Regions from separate parts of the Amorphus sp. 3PC139-8 genome, predicted to be linked through region 3. Evidence: riboswitches for the same ligand, from Rfam matches in the RefSeq annotation. Region 3 holds a riboswitch; each other region holds the start of a gene.
What was found. A riboswitch is a leader RNA that binds a small molecule or an ion and turns the genes downstream of it on or off. The one in region 3 is predicted to bind cobalamin.

Region 1 (6,404 bases), on a different contig from region 3:
ACGTCGACAGGAGCAGCATCCAGCCGACGATCATCGGAGCGATGGCGACCCAGACATGGGAGAAGCTGCGGTCGGCGAGCGAGCCCATCAGCCAGAACATAATCTCCATCGCCGCATAGGGGTTCGGCGCCAGATTGAGCGTCAGCGAGATCAACGCGCCGGCGAGGCTGTTGATGGCGACGCCTGCCAGGATCAGCGTCGTCGTGCTCATGCCGCGTCCGGCGACCGCGAACAGAAGCCCGCCCACGAGCAACGCGGCGACGATGCCGCCGAGCGGCAACAGCAGCGACGATGTGGCCGCGAGCCCGGAATAGAACACAACAACCGCGCCGAGTGCCGCCCCGCCGGAGACGCCGACCACGCCAGGCTCGGCGAGCGGGTTGCGCAGAAAGCCTTGCATGACGGCGCCCGACAGCCCCAGCGTGAAGCCAACGAGCAGACCGAGCAGCGCCCGCGGCAGCCGGAGCTCGACGAGCACGAGCGCGCCGATCGTTTCACGGCCGCCCAAGGCGTCGGCGCCGGCCGCCGGCAGGTCCAGCGGGGCATAGCCGATCGCGAGCGACAAGGCGAACAGGACCAGGGCAAGGCCGCCCAGCAAGGCGAGGAGCCACGGATAGCTCACCTCTGCACGCCTCATTGGCCGGCCCTCCGGTGGGTCTCGATCGTCTCGGCGGCTTGCCTCAGGAGTGCTAGCGCATCGACGAGCGCCGGCCCGGCGCAGGTCCACAGCCTGGGCGACAGGGACACCACCAGCGGGGCCTTGGGAAGCCTATCCAGGATCGGATGATGGAGGACCTCGTAGGCGAGCGCCGGCGAGGTTTCCTCGGCGTTGAGGATGAGCACATCGGGCTTAAGCCGGGCAAGCTGCTCCAGCGACAAGCGCCGATAGCGACCGAGATCCTGCTCGGCGCCGAGATTGCGCAGGCCCGCCGCCTCGATGACGGTATCCACCAGCGAGCCGGCACCCACCGTGAAGCCATTCGGCGCGAATACGACGGCGGTCGGCGCGTCGTCATCCGGCGTGGCCGGCCCGACGAACGCCCCGGCAATTTCCGCGACCATCGCCTCCGCCCGCTCCGACTGGCCGAGACGGTCTCCGAGCATCCGGATCTGAGCCTCGACCTCCGGCAGTGTGGTCGGGACCTCCAGTTCAAGAACCGGCTCGCCGACCCTGCGCAGGAAATCGACCGTCGTGCGGGTGGTGTAGCGGCCCGCCACCACGAGATCCGGCGACAGGCGCAGGATTTCCTCCGCCAGCCCATGGTTCGCCGGGTAGCGCGCCGCTTTGTCAGCCACGGTCGATTGGTCCGGGTTCTGGCCCAGATAGGTGACCGACACGATCTGGTCGGGATCCGCGAGCCGCAGCAGAAGTTCGTCGGCACATAGGTTCATCGAGACGACGCGCTCCGGCGCCGCCCGCTCATCGTCCGCCATCGACGCGGCCGGACCGGTCAAAATCCCGAGAAAGAGACCGGCGGCCGCGCACCCTACGACCGCCGAGAAAATGCGCGACACCGTCATCAGAAGGTCAGCTTGACACCGGCGTATGCGCTGATCCCCTCTTCGCCGTAGCCCCAAACGTCATAGTAATCCTCGTTCAGGATGTTGTTCACACGGCCATAGATCTGGGCATTTTCGTTGACATCGTAGGATGCCGCGAGGTTGACCAGCGTATAGGCATCCAGATCGACGACATAGGTCTGAGTGTAGCTTTGATTGTACACCCAGTCCTTCTGGACGCCGGTATAGTCGATGTTGAGGTTCACGTTCGCCCGGTCGTGCAGGAAGCGGTAGTTGATATCCAGGCTGGCGACGTTGCGCGGCCGGCGGACCAGCTCGGCACCGGTCGCATCGTGACCATCGGTGTAGGTGTAGGAAGCGCGCACCGTCAGCGGATCGATCGGATTCACCGACAGCCCAACCTCGACGCCGTCGATCTTCGAGGTGCCGGGCAGGTTGATGGAACTCTGCCCGGAGCCGGTGATCATGTCGGAGATCCGCTGGTTGAAATAGGTCACATCGACGCCGGCCCGCCCCGCGAACAATTGCTGGTCGACGCCGACATCCCAGCCGGTCGCCTCTTCGGGCTTGAGGTCCGGATTGCCGCTATAGGTGTTGGTGTAGCCGTAAAGCTCGAACATCGTCGGGTTCTTCACGCCGGTGCCGAACGAGCCGTGCAGCTTGGTGCCCGTCCGATCGATGAAATAGGCCGCTGTCGCCCGGTAAGTCGTGGAATCCTCGAAGATTTCGTTGACGTCGTGACGGATGCTGCCGGTCAGGTTCAAATTCTCAAACAGGCTGAGCTGATACTGGCCGACGAAGCCGGTGGAATTCACCGTGCGGTCGAACGAGGAATAGGCCGAGTCGGAGACCACGCCATCCTCTTCGTTCTGGACCGCGAAGGTCACCACGTGGCTCGCATCGAACACCTCCGGTGTGTTGAAGAACACGTTCGACTGGTAGTCGAACCGACGCGTCGAGCCTTCATAGGTGCTGGTCACGACGGTCGGAGCGAGATTGCGATACTTGGTGTCCGTCTTGGTGTAGCTGACGCCGGCGATCTGCTCCCAGTGGTGGTCGAACAGGCTGAGCCGGGCCTGGGCGCGCGAGTAGAGGTCGTCGCCGGTGGTGTCCTGCAGCGAATCCGTCGGCCCTGTATGGCCGTAAGCTGGCAGGTAGGTATCGGTGTCGGTGTCCGTCTTGGTGCTGGTGTAGCGGATCACGCCCGACATATCGAAATACTCGTTGGGGCTAAGGCTGCCTTTCGCGAACACGGTGCCGTTGCGATAGCCGTCCTTCTCCGTGTTGCCGAGATTTTCGCTGGCGACCGAGATCCCGTCGGTTTTGTAGCCCATTCCGCTCACGATGAAGTTGTACATCTCGCCGGCGCCGCTGATCGACGCATTCCCGTTGACCGTCCCGAACGAGCCACCCTCGAGCCGACCGGAGATATGGGTTCCCGGCTCGCCGGTCCGGGTCACGATGTTGATGACGCCGCCGACCGCGTCGGAGCCGTAGAGCGCGCTTTGGGGCCCCCTGAGGACCTCGATCCGCTCCACGTCGTCAGCGAGCAGCGTGGAAAAATCGAACTCCGAGCCGAAGGCAGGGTCATTCACCGGAACGCCGTCGATAAAAACCTTCGTCTGGTTGCCTTCCGATCCACGGATACGAACCTGGGTGAGCTGTCCGATCGGTCCCGTGCGGTTGACCGCCAGACCCGGTACTTGCCGCAGCGCGTCGGACACGAACTGGATCTTCTGCTCGCGCAGCTCCTCTCCGGTGATCACGGTGACCGCGCTGCCAACCTTGTCCAGCGACGTGGGCGCCAGGTTCGCCGTGACGGAGATCTCCGGCAGCGCGACCACCGAGGCGTCGCCGAGATCGGCATCCTGAGCATGCGCGGGCAGCGCAAGAAGGAACGGCGACAGCGAAACGGTGGCGCAGGCAACACGGCGCACGGCAGTACGCCGTCCACGAAGAGACGTCGGAAAAGATAACATGGCAGTCCTCGAGCGGCACACGGCCGGATGGCACGTCACCGCGATCGAGGCGGACCCATGCGAGGAACATGGAGACCGTACCCATCGAGACACCCCGCCCGATGTGACCGCGCGTGACCACGGCTGACGGCAGGTCTCCTGACTTGCGGGTCCTCGTCGCTCCGCTGCCTTCCCAGGATCATTTCGACCCCAGTGGCGTCCAACGCGGAGAACTCGCCGCTCACAGTTGCGGGGGCAGTCACGGAGTTGGCGCGCGTCGCCGCACCGTGTTCCCTATTGAGCCCGAAAGGGCACCGTCACGGTCAGGGATAAAGCGTCGCGGTCGGGAGTCAAGCCAGAGCAGAAGCATTCCAGTCCGACGTCCCCAACTTCGAAATCCTCAATTCCGGCCGAACAATTTGATCGACATTTCCTGCCCCGCCAGGAAATATAGAACTCGCATTTACTCTTTGCGATCTCCTAATAAACGCCGGTCCATATCCATGTTCGCATGACAAATTTTTAGTTATTACAAAGTGTATATTCTGATTGAACTTGCGTTAACTGTCGAAGAATTGCTATCGTTTGCGGACCCAGCTCGATCGAGTGGGCAATACTCATCATTTGGACGCCGGGGCGGACGTGGACGTCGCAGACGAGTATCAGTGCGAGCAAGGGGGCCAGGCGGCGCCGGTCGAGATCGATGCAGCCAGGGCGCTCTTGGATCAGGCGATCTCGGCCTACTATTCAGACCTTCACGCCGCGATCCGCCGGCGCGGAGCCGGCACGAGCCAAGCCACCGAGATTGTTCACGACCTCTATATTCAGCTCTCGCGCAAGCCGGAGCGCCTGGTCGGCAAGTCCTCGCTGCGGGCGTTCCTGATCCGGGCGGCGGTCAATCTGGGGATCGACCGGGCCCGGCGCGCCGCATTCGAGGCACGGCTGTTTGAATCCCTCGACATCTCCGTCCACGCGCCCACCATCGCTGCGCCGATCGAGACCCGGCTCGACCTGTCGCGCCGGCTGGCCGTCCTGCGCAAGGCGATCCTCGCGCTGCCCGCTCAGCGCCGCGACGTCTTCATCGCCCATCGCCTGGCCGGAATGGACAAGGATGAGATCGCCGAACAGCTCGGCATCACCCGCGGGCAGGTCAACCGCCACTTGCGCAAGGCGATGCTTCACTGCATGGAAAAAATAGACGAATTCGAAAACGGATAGGCCGCGTCGCCCTCTCCCATTCGTCTATCTCTAGAGGCTGTTATGGACTTGGAATAGAAGCTGCGTCGGGGAGAGCGGCGCGGACAACAGGAGAAAGGCGATCCGAATACTCTACCGTATTTGGGAGCCCTTCGACGCATTCGCCGTCCCTCTGTCCCCACCCCTTCGGACCGGTCGCTTTGTTTGCGCCGGTTCGTCGCCGATCTCGACCGTACTCCCGGTCCGCGCATCGATCGGCTCCTGCCGGAGCGAAGAAAACGGCAACGGCGCAGCCCCATTTGAAGTCCATAACAGCCTCCAAGATAGACCGAGACCAACGATGCCGCCGGCCGTGACATCCGAGAAACCGCACGATATCCGCGAACAGGCCATCGAGTGGCTGCTGCATCTGGAAGACGCAGATACGCCCGATGAAGATCGCCGCGCCTTCGAGGAGTGGCTGGGCCGCGATCCCGCCCACGCCGAGGCGTTCGAGAAGGCACGTCGGCTCTTCGGCGAATCGGCCGACGCGCTGAGAGAGAACCCCGAAGACACGCGCGCCGCGATCCGGAGAAAAGGCAACGGCCCGCTGCTGCCGGCCGTGCTGCTGGTCTGTCTCGTTCTGGCCGGCGGAATGTTCTTATGGGCCGATGGTCCGACCCGCCTTCAGGCCGATATCGTCTCCGGCGCGAACGAGAGCCCGATCCTCCGCTTAGGCGACGGCTCGACGGTTCAACTCGACGCAGGAAGCGCCGTCGCGGAGGACTTCACCACCGACGAACGGCGGATCCGACTTCTCAAAGGCCAGGCCTATTTCGAAGTCGCGCCCAATCGCGCGCGTCCGTTCGTCGTGCAGGTGGGCGACGAGCGTTTCGAAGCGGTCGGAACCGCCTTCGACGTCAACCGTACGGCAGGTCAGGCCGAAATAACGGTCACGGAAGGTAAGGTTCGGGTCCGCACCGGCGACGGAGCGGGCGTCGTCCTTTCGCCGCACATGCGCACTTCGGTGCGTGACGGCACCCTCGGGGCAGTCGAAACGGTTCCCGACGGCATGGAGACGCCCTGGCGCTCCGGCAGGCTCGTGTTCGAAGACAGGCCCTTGACTTGGGTCGTCGGCAACCTCGCCCGGCACCTGCCTGGCAAGGTTGTGATCGCTAACCCGGCACTCGGCGATCGGCGGATCACGGGGACGCTGGATCTTTCTGACCCGCACGCGGCCCTGAACGATCTCTCGACCGCCGTCGGCCTGCGCACTGTCCAGGCCGGAAGGCTTTTGACCGTCGTCTATTAGAGCATGTCCAGGCCAAGTGGACACCGGTCGGCCGTCCGGAAACGCTCTGAATTAATAGGTTAGAACCGTTCCGCGATTCCATGAAAAGCCGAACGGAGCCAGGCAATTGCGCCAAGAGGAGATCGTCGCCACCGGCGCCATTACCCTCCAGTTCGGTCCGCCGGCCTTAATCTGGATCAAAAAAATCGAGATTTTTTTGCCGGACCGGGCTTCGAGGCCGCAGCTCATTCGTCCCCCAAGGACCACCGCGTCAGTGGCGCTGTCGTACCGCGCGAGCCTTGTGGGATTTTTGGCATGCAGAATCGATCGAATGGAAATGGCCGGACGGCTCCCGCCCGGCTCCTCGGGCTGTCCCTGACAGCCTCGGCGCTTGTGCTGGGCGCGACCATCGTCCCCTTCTCCGCACAGGCCCAGCAAACGCAAACCACGATCAACGT
Region 2 (6,404 bases), on a different contig from region 3:
AGGCCCAGAGATCCATTACGATGCGGCGCGGCCAATCGCCATGCTCCTGCAGATGGCGGCGCACCACCTCTTGCGCGGCCTTGTCGCCGAGGATCGAGGCCGCACGGGTCGGGATCGCGCGTGGGTCGACGGTGGCAAGGTTGCGGCCTGTCGGGATTACGTCGGCGCGGCCGCGCGAGGGCGAACCGGCTGGACCGGGTACGGCGAAGCGTCCATCGAGCGCGGCCAGCAGTCCCTCGCGTTCGCCGGCGCTGCAGCTTTCGTAACCTTCCGGCGCGGCGGCGAAGACGTGGAGCCCGTCGCGCACGGTGATCTCGCCGAGATCGCAGAGATGGGCGTCAAGCCGCGTCAGAGCGTCCGCCATCTCCATGTTGCGGGTGACGCCGCATTCGCCGGCAAGACCGGAAAGTTCGGCCCGCTCCAGAATGTCGGCGGCGACGAGATCCGCCCGTCGCGGATCGAGCACCTGAGCCTCGGAGAATTCCTCCACCAACTCGCGCAGTGCGGCCGCCTCGCCATGAAGCCCGGCTTCGCCGGTCAGCGGGGTGAGATGGCCGACGGTGACGGCGCCGAGCCGGCGCTTGGCGGGAGCAGCCTCGCCAGGGTCGTCGCAGATGAAGGGATAGATCACCGGCAGATCACCGACGATCACCCGCGGCCAGCAAGCGGGGGAGAGCGCCACCGCCTTGCCTGGCAGCCACTCCCCGGTGCCATGGGTGCCGAGATGGATCATGGCGTCGACGCCGGAGCGCAGCGCCAAATAGAAGGCGAGATAGGCGTGGGTCGGGATCTCGTCCGGGTCGTGATAAATCGCCTTGCGGTCCGTGCCCCGACTGCGGTCGGGTTGCAGGGCCACCAGCGCGTTGCCGGCTTCCACGGAGGGGAAGCGGAAGACGCCGTCTGTGCAGGCCGGGTCGGTCGCCGGATCGCCCCAGCGGGCGGAGAGCGCATCGCGGAGGCTGGCGGGCAGCGTGTCGAGCCAGGCGCGATAGGCATCGAGGGGAATGGTGAGCCTTGCGCCTTCAGGTTGGTTTCTCGGCTCGGAAGTCAGACGGGCCATCAGCTCCTGGCCGTCGAACCCACGCGCCGTCACGTAGCCGGCCTCGGCCAGATCGTCGAGAATCCGGCAGGTGGAGGCGGGGGTATCGAGACCGACGGCGAAACCGGCCCGTCCAGCGCGGGCGGGATAGTCGGAGAGTACGATCGCGATCCGCCGATCGCTCCTGGGTGTCCGCCGCAGCCGGACCCAGCCCGCCGCCTGGTTGGCGAGTGCGGCGATGCCGTCGTTATAGGGCACTGGAATGCGCCGCGCGAAGGCGAGCGTGGGGTCCTCCTCCGTCTCTTCGCGGAAGGAGATCGGAAAGCCGGAGATGCGTCCGTCGAATTCCGGCAGCGCCACCTGCATGGCGAGGTCGGCGGCCGCCAGTCCCCGGTCGGAGGCCTCCCAGGCTTCCTGTCGGCTTCCCGAGGGAGTGGCCTGCAGAATTGGACAGTCGGCCCGGTCCAGCACGAAGTCGCCGTCCTGGCGGGCGGAAAAGGCGGTGGTGGAGACGATGACGTCCGGCTTTGCGCGGGCCAGAAGCGTACCGAGCGGGCCGGTCGCCCGGTCGTCCTTCAGGCTGGTCACGCCGAGCACGAGGGGCGCGAGGCCGCGTGCGTCCAAAGCCGTGATCATGGTGGCAAGCGGTGCCGTCTCGCCGGCCAGGATAGCCGAGCGATATGCAATCACCAGGGCGAGGGGTTGCCGACGCTCCTGGTCTTGCTGAGTTTCGGATTGGGGGGCGGCATTTCCCTTTTCTCCGCTCATTCCCCCGAAAGCGGGAATCCATGGCGCAGACGCCTCAAGATCCGGGATTTCCCCATGGACTCCCGCTTTCGCGAGAGTGAGCAGAGGATGGGGCAGGGCCAGCGGATCGAAAATCCCCTGCACTGGGTCCCAGGCGAAGAAGGGCGGGACATCCTCCGGAGCGGTCGCCGCGACATCCCAACCGATTTCTCGGGCAAGAAAGCCCAACAGCCCGCGCATGTTGCTGGTGCCGCCGGCGTCGAAATAGGCGGTGATCCGCTGCCGGGTCTCCTCGCTCACCGTGCAATGATCGTCGAGGCGCGGGTCGGCGCGTCCGTCGCCGGGAATCACGGCAAGCGAAATGCCGTGCGCACGGCAGGCGGCCGCCGTGGCTTCCACGCCGTAGCGCCAATAGTCCAGCCCGCCCAGGCAACGCACCAGCACGATGCGCGCCTTGGACAGCGTCTTGTCGATGTAGAAATCGACCGACAGCGGATGCCGCAGCCGCCTCAGGCTCGCCAGACGGAGCGTCGGCAGCGCAGCGTGATCCGCCTCGTAAGCCGTCGCGATCGCGGCTAGGTCGGATTCGGCGAACGACAGCACCACGATCTCTCCCGGCGGCTGGCCGAGATCGACGGCGGTGTCGCCGTCGTCCAGGCTGACGCTCGTGACCGGGAGGAGATGCATATCGATCCGCGCCCTGCCGCCTACGCGCTCAGCGCGGCGTCGGCCGCAAGCGCGCGCTTGACGCTGTTTAGATCGAAGCCTTTCAGGCCAATCACGACCAGATGGCCCTCGCGCACCTCGCCCGGTTTCCACGGCCGGTCGAAATGATGTGCCACGCGGCGGCCCACGCCCTGGATGACGAGGCGCATCGGCTTGCCGTCCACCGGCACGAAGCCCTTGATCCGCAGCACGCCGTCGGCTTCGGCCGCTTGCGCCACCTGGGCAATCAGGGCTTCCGGGCTTTCAACCGATGCGACGGAGACGGCCACCGTCTCGAAGTCGTCGTGGTCGTGGTCCTCTTCGCCGTCGTGATGGGTGCGGCGGGCGTCGAGATCGTCTTCAACGGCGGCGCCGAGGCCGAGCAGGAGCGTCGGATCGACCTTGCCGTGGGCCGTTTCCACGATCTTTACCGCGCGCGGCAGGTGATCCTCGATCTCGGTTCGGGCCTTGGCCTTCTGGGCGTCGTCCATCAGGTCGGCCTTGTTCATCAAGATCATGTCGGCGCACAAGATCTGATCCTCGAACACCTCCTCCAGCGGGTTGTCGTGATCGACCGACTGGTCGCGCTCGCGCTGGGCGGCAAGCGCTTCTTCGTCATCGACGAACATACCGTCGGCGACGGCCGGACCTTCCACCACCGCGATCACGCCGTCGACGGTGACGCGCGACTTGATCTGCGGCCAGTTGAAGGCCGTCACCAGTGGCTTCGGCAGCGCCAGACCGGAGGTTTCGATCAGGATGTGGTCCGGCGGCGTCTCCCAGGAGAGGATCGTGTCCAGCGCGGGTAGGAAGTCGTCGGCCACGGTGCAGCAGATGCAGCCATTCGGCAGCTCCACCACCTGGCCGTCGCCGCAGCCTTCGATGCCGCAGCCTTCCAGGAACGAGCCGTCGAAGCCGACATCGCCGAACTCGTTGACGAGGATCGCGATGCGCGCGCCGTCGGCATGCTCCAGTACGTGGCGAACGAGGGTCGTCTTGCCGGCCCCAAGGAAGCCGGTGACGATGGTGCAGGGGATCTTGGCAAAGCCGGTCATCTCTGGCTCCCGGAGCTGAATGGGGGAATGCGGGCGACGACGCCCTTTTTGAATTCGGTGGGACGCTGGCGCCAGGGCACGATGCCGTCCGCCGTGTCGGCGTAGAGGCCGACTCCGGCGAGGATGGTGTCGGCAGAGACGTCTGCGTCAAGATCGCCGTAGACATAGGTCCAGCGATCGGGACCGGAGACCGCGATGGTACATGGCCGCTTGCAGACCGAAAGGCAGGTCACCGCTTCAAGGGCGATCCGGCAGGATAGCTGCGCGTCCTCGGCCAGCCGTTCGGCGAGCGCCTGGTGCAGGCGCGCACCCGGCCGTTCCGGATCGTCCGCCGATACACCGGCCTCGCGGCAGGTGGTGCAGACCATCAGACGAATCGGCGCTTCGGTGTCTGGGGTCGGTGCCGTCATCAAGTGCCACCGGCCAGGGATTTCGGAAACGTCATCATCACTCCGTCCTTCGCAGCCCGGAGTCCGGGCGACACTTCTACGGACGGAGCGGAGCGAGGGCCCCGGCACTGCGCGATCGCGTACACCCCGACGGATCGGCCCATAGAAGCGAACGGCGACGGCAGGTCTCCTGGCTTGCGGGCCATCGCGCTTCCACCAGCCTTCCCGGAGGTCCATCTCCAGTGGCGTGTCGGGTGGAAGTGAGCCCGCCTACAGTTGCGGGGGCAGCCACGGTTTTGGACCGGAAAGTCCGCACCGCGTTCCCTTTTCACCCCGTTGCCGGGGCACCGTCGCAGACCGTGATGGTTATCGCCGGGGCCGGCCGGATGCAAGGTCGCTCAGCGAAAGGGGCCTTTCCGCAGGTGCTCCCCCGCTCTAGGCTCGCGCCGATTTCGTGGAAGGAGGACCAAACGCCGTGACCGAGACCGACGCCGCCGAGCGTCATCGCCAGAAGATGCAGAAGCGCAAGGAAGTGCAGGACCGAGAGGTCGCCTCCAAGACCATCGAAAAGGGACTGCTGATCGTGAACACCGGCCCGGGCAAGGGCAAGTCGACGGCGGCCATGGGGCTGATTCTGCGCGCGCTCGGTCATGACTGGAAGGTGGGCGTGGTCCAGTTCATCAAGGGGGGCTGGGAAACCGGGGAGAAGGCTGCATTCGCCCGATTCGGCGATCAGATCGCCTGGCACACCATGGGTGAGGGCTTCACCTGGGAGACCCAGGACCGCGAGCGCGATGTGGCGGCCGCGAAGGCAGCCTGGGCGCAGGCGGAAGCGCTGATGGAGGATCCGGAGATCCGGCTTTTGGTGCTGGACGAACTCAACATCGCGCTGCGCTACGATTATCTGCCGCTGGACCAGGTGGTGGCGCGTCTCGCCGACCGCCGGCCGGACCTGCACGTCGTGGTGACTGGGCGCAACGCCAAGCCGGAGCTGATCGAGGTCGCCGACTTGGTGACTGAGATGACGCTCGTTAAGCATCATTTCGCCGCCGGCGTGAAGGCGCAGGAAGGCATCGAGTTCTGATGGGTCGCGCGCTGAGCTGGATCAAGTTTGTCTCCGCTCACGCCAGTTCGCTTCGCTCACGGCTGCGCGGATGCCGCCCATGACCCGCGCCTTCATGGTCCAGGGGACCGGCTCGAATGTCGGCAAATCGCTACTGGTGGCCGGCTTCTGCCGGCTCTTTGCGCGCCGGGGGCTGAGGGTCCGGCCGTTCAAACCCCAAAACATGTCCAACAACGCGGCCGTGACCGAAGATGGCGGCGAGATTGGTCGTGCCCAGGCACTCCAAGCCCGCGCCGCCGGTGTGCCGCTGTCGGTTCACATGAACCCGGTGCTGTTGAAGCCTCAAAGCGAGATCGGGGCTCAGGTGGTGGTGCAGGGCAAGGTGGTGGGCACCGCGCGGGCGCGGGAATTCCAGGATTGGAAACCGCGCCTGATGGCGGCGGTCAAAGAGAGCTTCGATCGGCTTGGCGGCGAGGCCGATCTCGTCATCGTGGAAGGCGCCGGCTCCGCCTCCGAAGTGAATTTGCGCAAGGGCGACATCGCCAACATGGGATTTGCCCGGGCAACCGGCACCCCGGTGGTGTTGGTCGGCGATATCGATCGGGGCGGGGTGATTGCGAGCCTGGTCGGCACCAAGACGGTGCTCGACCCGGACGACGCGGCGATGATCCGTGGTTTCCTGGTCAACCGCTTTCGGGGCGATCCGGGGCTGTTCGCCGACGGCATGGCCTTCGTTGCCGAACGCACCGGCTGGCCGGCGCTGGGACTGATTCCGCATTTCGAGGAGGCGCGGCGGTTGCCGGCGGAGGACATTCTGGGGCTCGCCGGGTCGGACGCTCGTGCAGGCGCGGTTGTGATCGCCGTCCCGGTCACGCCGCGAATCTCCAATTTCGACGATCTCGATCCCCTGCGCGAAGAGCCGGGGGTAGAGGTTCGCCTGATCCATCCCGGCACGCCGATCCCCGCCGAGGCGACGCTGGTGCTGTTGCCGGGCTCCAAGGCCACCATTGACGACCTCGAATTTCTGCGCCGCGAAGGCTGGGATATCGATATCGCCGCCCACGTCCGCCGTGGCGGGCGGGTGATGGGCCTGTGTGGCGGCTATCAGATGCTGGGGCGCGTTATCGACGATCCCGAAGGGCTGGAAGGCTCGCCCCGCCGGGTCGAAGGGCTCGGCCTTCTGGACGTGGAAACCCGGATGGGTGGCGACAAGCGGCTGGTCGCGGCGAGCGGGCGGCTGGCAGGTTCCGAGGTTCCGGTCGTCGGCTACGAGATGCATCTAGGCGTGAGCCAGGGCCCGGACACGGCCCGGCCGTTCGCGACGCTTGCGGGTGGGGCGACGGACGGCGCCGTCTCCCGCGATGGCCGCGTGGTGGGCACCTATCTCCATGGGCTGTTTTCGGGGG
Region 3 (6,404 bases):
CGCCAGCGGACTCCGAGACCGAGCACGAACAGACTGATGCCGTAGTTCGCCGCGTCGGCCAGAAAATCGAGTGCATCCGCCTGAAGCGCGGCCGATCCCGCGGCGAGACCAGCGACGATCTCCACCAGGAACATCGCGGCATTGATCCCCAATACGATCCAGAGAACGGCGCGGAAGCGGCCGGTCGCCTCTTCACGGGAGGAGCAGCTATCGTCGGAGCAGCAGGGCATGGCCAAGGGACTCGAAAAATTGATCTCGTCCGCCTATCTGCCGTCTATAGTTCCTATAGGGTCAAGTCATGGCGATGGCACCACTGAAGATCGGCGATCTTGCCCGTGCAACCGGCACCAAGGTCGTCACAATCCGTTACTACGAGAAGATCGGCCTGCTGGCCGCGCCTAACCGAAGCAAGGCCAACTACCGGGCCTATGACGAGAGCGCCCTTGACCGGCTTCGCTTCATCCGGCGCTGTCGGGCCCTCGGTTTCCCGCTTGATCAGATCCGAGATCTGCTTGCCTTGTCCTCCGAAGCGGAGCATCCCTGCGACGCGGTCGACCGATTGACGGCCGCGCACCTAGCAGAGGTCGAGCGCAAGATGGACGACCTTTCCCGGCTGGCCGCCGAGCTGCGCCGCATCTCCGCCTCCTGCAAAGGCGGCGATACGATCTCCAACTGTCGCATCTTGGACGCGATATCTCCGGACTAATCGACGAGCGCATCGCCGACGTGCCTTCGGTGCGCTCGACGTGAATGGCCCTCGACTTGCGGCGGCCCGGTGGATGGATAGAGAGCCATCGTCACCCAGCCGAAACCGGCCGATGATCGGCGTCGATCGCCACCATGACGAAGCGGCCGCTTCCGCAGCGGGTCCGCTCGCGTTTTCGCGGATCCTCCGACCAGAGCTCGACCTCCACAGTGATCGAGGTCCGTCCGGTCGCGACGACACGTGGCCGGACTTCGACGATATCGCCGGTGCCGATCTGGCGGGAGAAATCGACCCGCTCGGTGGACACCATCACAACGGTCTTGCGGCAGTGCCGGGTCGCGGCGACGAAGGCCGCCTTGCCCATGGCCGCGAGCGCATTCCCACCATAGAGGCTGCCATAGTGGCTGGTCTGGTCGGGAAAGACGACGTCGCTCATGCCTTCGTCGTCTTCGGGTGCGCTGGCCCCATCCAGCGGCGGCAGAACGCCGCCCGGATCGGCCAGCCCGCCGACCGCGACCATGTTGAAGGTTCCGCCACCACAGCGCCAGCGATCGCCCGTCAGCGGCGCTTCGGCCAGAAGATCCACTTCGACCGCGAGGGACCTGCGACCGACCCTTACGATGTGACCGACGGCTTCGACGATATCGCCCACACGCGCGGGCTTGTCGAAGTCGACGGTTTCGCAGGAGGCGGTCACGAAATCGGCAGGCGCATGGCGGGAGGCCGCGATGAACGCGACCTTGTCCATGAAGGACAGCCCGACCCCGCCGAACAGGGTCTGATGATGATTGGTATCGCCCGGAAACACGATGTCGACCAGGCGCGAACGCCTGGTCGATGCCGGCTCGGCCGGCGTCATTCGGCGGCCTCGGCCGAGGCGCGGAAGGCGCGGGCCGTCTCGACCATCTTCTCCAGGGCCGGACGGACTTCCTCCCATTTCCGGGTCTTCAGCCCGCAGTCCGGATTGACCCAGATCTGCGCCGTATCCAGCCGGTCCGTCGCCTTGGCCAGCAGCTCCCGCATATCGGCGACAGTCGGCACCCGGGGCGAGTGGATGTCGTAGATCCCCGGCCCGATCTCGTTGGGATAGGCGTAGGCGGTAAACGCCTCCAGAAGCTCCATCTTCGAGCGCGAGGTCTCGATCGAGATCACGTCGGCATCCATGGCGCCGATCGCCTCGATGATGTCGTTGAACTCCGCGTAGCACATATGGGTGTGGATCTGGGTCGTGTCCGCGACACCGGAAGTCGAGAGCCGGAAGCACTCCACCGTCCAGTCCAGATAAGTCGGCCAGTCGGCCCGTCTGAGGGGTAGCCCTTCGCGCAGAGCCGGCTCGTCGACCTGGATGATGCGGATGCCGGCCTGTTCCAGATCCGTAACCTCGTCGCGCAGCGCAAGCGCGATCTGGCGGCAAACGTCGGAGCGGTCCATGTCGTCGCGCACGAACGACCACTGCAGCATGGTGACCGGGCCGGTCAGCATGCCCTTCATCGGGCGGTCGGTGAGCGACTGGGCGAAGCGGGCCCATTCGACGGTCATCGGCTCGGGACGCGAGACGTCGCCGAAAATGACGGGTGGACGGACGCAGCGTGACCCGTAGCTCTGCACCCACGCGTGCTTGGTGAAGGCGTAGCCGGCGAGCTTCTCGCCGAAATACTGGACCATGTCGTTGCGCTCGAACTCGCCGTGGACGAGCACGTCGATGCCGATCTCTTCCTGCCAGCGGATCGCGCTTTCGGTCTCCTTGCGGAGGAAGGCGACATACTCGGTCTCGGCCAATTCGCCCCGATTGTTGGCTGCACGGGCCTTTCGGACCTCGGTGGTCTGCGGGAAGGAGCCGATGGTGGTCGTCGGGAAAGACGGTAGTCCGAGGGAGGCCTGCTGCTTCTTGCGGCGCTCGGCAAACGGGCGCGCGCGACGTGCCATGTCCGGAGTGACCGCTGCGGCGCGCGCGGCAACGGCCCTGTCATGCACCCGGGGCGATGCAGCCCGTGCCTCCAGCGCCTTGGCTGCGGCTTCGATTTCGGGCGCAGCAGAGAGGCGTCCCGACCGCAGCGCTTTGCCGAGCGCGGCGAGTTCGTCCATCTTCTGCAGCGAGAAGGCGAGCCAGCTCTTCAGCTCTTCGTCGAGGGCGTCTTCCTGGTCCAGGTCCACAGGCACATGGAGCAGCGAGCAGGAGGGGGCGATCTCGATACGCGCCTTGCCGCGTTGAGCGACCACCGGCTCCACCCGATCCAGAATGTGGACCAGATCGGCCCGCCAGATGTTGCGGCCGTCGATCGCGCCGAGCGACAGAACCTGACCGGGGCGAAGCCCCTTCGCCACCGCATCGAGCTGATCCGGCGCACGCACCAGATCCACGTGCAGGCCCGCGACCGGCAGCGACAGCGCCGTCTCCAGATTGTCGCCGAGAGCACCGAAATAGGTGGTGAGCATGATCTTGAGCGAGGGAACCGCTTTCGCGAGCGCCTGGTAGGTCGCCCGGATCGCCTGCCGCGTCCCTTCGTCGAGATCAAGCACGAGGCACGGCTCGTCGATCTGCACCCAGTCCGCCCCGGCTTCGGCCAAACGGCCGAGCAGTTCGGCATAGACCGGCACCAGCCGATCGATCAGCGCGATCGGATCGAGGCCGCCGTCCATGCTCTTGCCGAGCGCCAAGAACGTCACCGGGCCGAGCAGCACCGGCCGCGTGTGATGGCCCAATGCCTTAGCCTCCTTGAACTCGTCGACCGGCTTGGCCGAGGCGAGCCGGAAGGTCTGATCGGGAGAGAACTCCGGCACCATGTAGTGGTAGTTGGTATCGAACCACTTGGTCATCTCCAGCGCCGGCACCTGCTCGTTGCCGCGCGCCATGGCGAAGTAGGTCGAAAGCGGCACCGCGCCGCCGTCCCAGCCGTATGCCTCCGGGATCGCGCCGACCATCACGGCGGTATCGAGCACGTGGTCGTAGAAAGTGAAGTCGTTCGACGGTATGCGATCGATCCCGCGGGCCTTCTGGCGTTCCCAGTTTTTGGCCCTGAGTTCGACCGCTGTTTCCTGCAGATCGGCTTCGGACAACTTGCCCGCCCAGTAGCTTTCCAGGGCGAATTTTAGCTCGCGCCGCGGGCCGATCCGCGGTGTGCCGAGCGTTGCGGTTGCAATGGAGTAAGTGGACATCGGCTTGGACCCCTTGTGATGTGAGGGGGCAAAGGCCGAGCGGATACGCAAGGGTAGGGACGCGGGCCGGAGGGCACGCGTCGTCGATGCCTAGCGACCCACCGGGACACCCCGCCCGAGGACGTTTCAGAGGTCGCGGCAGGTCTCCTGGCTCGCGGGTCGTCGCCTTAGTCCGGCCTTCCCGAAGCTCTTGCTTCAGTGGCTGCAGATCGGGGAGCCATTTCTTGCGGACCAAGCTGTTCGCCTGGTCGCAAAAGGCTCCGATCGGACGTCGGCTCGCCGCTCACAGTTGCGGGGGCAGCTCCGGTTTTGCCTGTCGGTCGGACAGGCGCACCGGATTCCCTCTTAGCTCCGACCGCCGACGGCGGCCGCAGAACCACGACGTTGGGAAGCTGCCCATATCCCCGGCGCCTGTCAAGAGGGATATAAAGACATGCTTATATCGTTACGCGGCGTTGTGTTGCGCGTTGGCTTGGCTAGCCTGCGTCCGCCTCCCCAGGAAGGCGGGGTTCACATTCAAAGCATTTCAGCGTCTTTCTTCGGGCTGGCCGCGACCGCCTGGAGTATGTGAGCCAACGCTTAGCAGGCTGTTGAATAAGGCCTACGTTTGGGGGCTCGGTCTTTTCCCGCAGCTTTCTTGGGATGATCTCGGGTGCTTTTTTGAGCGGTTCGGCGCCAATGGTGTTGGTCCCAGATGCGACGCGGCTTCGACGAGGAGGGCTGCTCCGATGGACCGGTGCCCCCGCTCATGCCGGTGGCGCGAGCAGCTTCGGCAGGCGGATGAGGTTGTAGGCCGCGGCCGCGAAGGTGAAGGCCCATCCGACCCGGTCGACGCCGCGCAGCTTCGGCCGGTCGAGCCCGGCCACCGCCTTCATCAGCCCGATACAGCCGGGCCGCCAGGTTCTCTGCGGCATGCGCCAATCGACGCCTTCGAGCAGATAGCCGAGCTGTTCCGGCGTGATCGTGACCACCCCGTCAACCGGCGGCGGCCAGAGGAAGCGGCCACGCTCCAGCCTCTTCGTGTACAAACACACGCCATGGCCATCATGCCAGATCACTTTCAATAGCTCACCGCGGCGACCGCGGAAGACGAACAGGTGCCCGTTGTGAGGATCGCGCTTCAGCGTCTCCTGAACCACCAGCGAAAAACCGGGAAAGCCTTTCCTCGTGTAGGTGTGGCCGGTCGCCAGCCATACCCGGACGGCACTCGGAACCGGGATCATCGCGGGCCCAAAAGATCGAAAACCCGACGCAGCACCTCCGTGTCGACAAGGCGGTCGACACGAACGCGGCGTCCACCGCCAAGCTCGATCTCGATAATGCCGGTCTTGCGCCGACGTCGCGGCGGGGCCGCTTTCGGTTCCTCAGTCACCGGAGCCATCGCCGCTTGCGGCACGATTTCCACCGGAAGCAGCTGGGGCGCCCGCTGAGGCTCGACACGTTCGCAATGCTCCTTGCGCCAGCGAAACAGCTGGCTGCCATGAATGCGCGCCCCACGCGCCGCCTCCGACGCTGCCACCCTAGGCTTCAAGGATGCCGCGACAATTCGCTCCTTATCTTCCCGCGACCAGCGGCCCGTCGCTCTACAGACGTGATCTCCTCAACTCTGGGCATCGTCATAAGGCTACTCCTAGGATTATCCCTAGGACTTCCAACGTCATCCCTCAGCCCGCAAGGTGGCCTTCACCGGAGGGGTACGCGCGGTGGCCCGTTTCCCTGTTATGGCTGGCAATCGCAGGCGTAGGTCCATGACTGGCCTGCCTTGGTCTTGCCGCGGCCGGGGCGATCACTGGGGCGGTGGTATCGACACTCTTTCCTGTTTTATTGCGGTGTGCTCTCGGGGTGTTGCAGGATCGCTATCTTTGCCCTCTTCCTCGCCGGCCTCCTCAAGCCCGTGGAGCTGTTGATGGGCAGGCTCTCGACCCGCCGTTTCCGGCCCTCGGGCGACACTGATGAGCCGGGAGGCCGAGGGCTCCTACTCTTCCTGTTTGTCCCGCCAGGCGCAGTAAGCGTTCCAGCAGTCCAGGAGCACGCCGATGGCGTTTCGACGATTGTAGTCCGACCCGCGGCCTTGCAGGAGCTGATTGCGCACTTTCAGGACCGGATTGTCCTTGGTCAGGTTTTCGCCGGTCTCGATCGCATTGAGAAAATCATCGGCGTAATCGGACCGTTCGGTCCAGGTGTAGTAGGTGATGAACGTCATCACCGCGGCGCTGGCGATCGGGTGCATCCGGCGCCCACGGGTGACGGACAATGCGAGCCCAGGATGACGTCGGATGATCTCGTCGATTTCAGACGCGCTGGGCTTGATCTGGGTCGCCTGCGCGCTGATTTCGTTTTCCACCCTCCACAGGATTCGTGCTGCGGCGAGGACGACGCGTTCGTCGACTTTTTCCGCCTCGAAGGTCACGCCGCTCGGAATGCCCTTCTTGGCATGGGTGTCATAGGTTGCGAAGGCCTCGTCGGGGACGTTGCGCACCACGAGAATGTCGATCGGCTGGTCGGCCTCGACTGCAGCGCGCAAACGATGCTGCCCATTGAG

Region 1: it holds a riboswitch for cobalamin, as region 3 does, so the genes downstream of both, HNS03_RS23005 (TonB-dependent receptor plug domain-containing protein) here and metE (5-methyltetrahydropteroyltriglutamate--homocysteine S-methyltransferase) in region 3, are expected to answer to the same signal.
Region 2: it holds a riboswitch for cobalamin, as region 3 does, so the genes downstream of both, HNS03_RS13175 (DUF1636 family protein) here and metE (5-methyltetrahydropteroyltriglutamate--homocysteine S-methyltransferase) in region 3, are expected to answer to the same signal.

What each region holds. Positions count from the first base shown of each region.
Region 1 covers NZ_JABJVY010000035.1:5,959-12,362, forward strand. Annotated here, with positions in the region: gene HNS03_RS22995 (FecCD family ABC transporter permease) at 1-637, opposite strand, end outside; gene HNS03_RS23000 (ABC transporter substrate-binding protein) at 634-1,521, opposite strand; gene HNS03_RS23005 (TonB-dependent receptor plug domain-containing protein) at 1,521-3,458, opposite strand; cobalamin riboswitch at 3,611-3,813, opposite strand; gene HNS03_RS23010 (RNA polymerase sigma factor) at 4,122-4,697, shown strand; gene HNS03_RS23015 (FecR domain-containing protein) at 5,029-5,967, shown strand; gene HNS03_RS23020 (TonB-dependent receptor) at 6,262-6,404, shown strand, end outside.
Region 2 covers NZ_JABJVY010000012.1:97,589-103,992, forward strand. Annotated here, with positions in the region: gene cobN (cobaltochelatase subunit CobN) at 1-2,473, opposite strand, end outside; gene cobW (cobalamin biosynthesis protein CobW) at 2,494-3,546, opposite strand; gene HNS03_RS13175 (DUF1636 family protein) at 3,543-3,956, opposite strand; cobalamin riboswitch at 4,098-4,302, opposite strand; gene cobO (cob(I)yrinic acid a,c-diamide adenosyltransferase) at 4,411-5,019, shown strand; gene HNS03_RS13185 (cobyric acid synthase) at 5,099-6,404, shown strand, end outside.
Region 3 covers NZ_JABJVY010000043.1:18,186-24,589, reverse strand. Annotated here, with positions in the region: gene HNS03_RS24220 (cation transporter) at 1-230, opposite strand, end outside; gene HNS03_RS24215 (helix-turn-helix domain-containing protein) at 305-706, shown strand; gene HNS03_RS24210 (acyl-CoA thioesterase) at 798-1,565, opposite strand; gene metE (5-methyltetrahydropteroyltriglutamate--homocysteine S-methyltransferase) at 1,562-3,862, opposite strand; cobalamin riboswitch at 3,982-4,250, opposite strand; partial or broken gene HNS03_RS24200 (IS5/IS1182 family transposase) at 4,609-4,743, opposite strand; partial or broken gene tnpB (IS66 family insertion sequence element accessory protein TnpB) at 4,780-5,085, opposite strand; partial or broken gene HNS03_RS24190 (transposase) at 5,082-5,429, opposite strand; gene HNS03_RS24185 (hypothetical protein) at 5,838-6,404, opposite strand, start outside.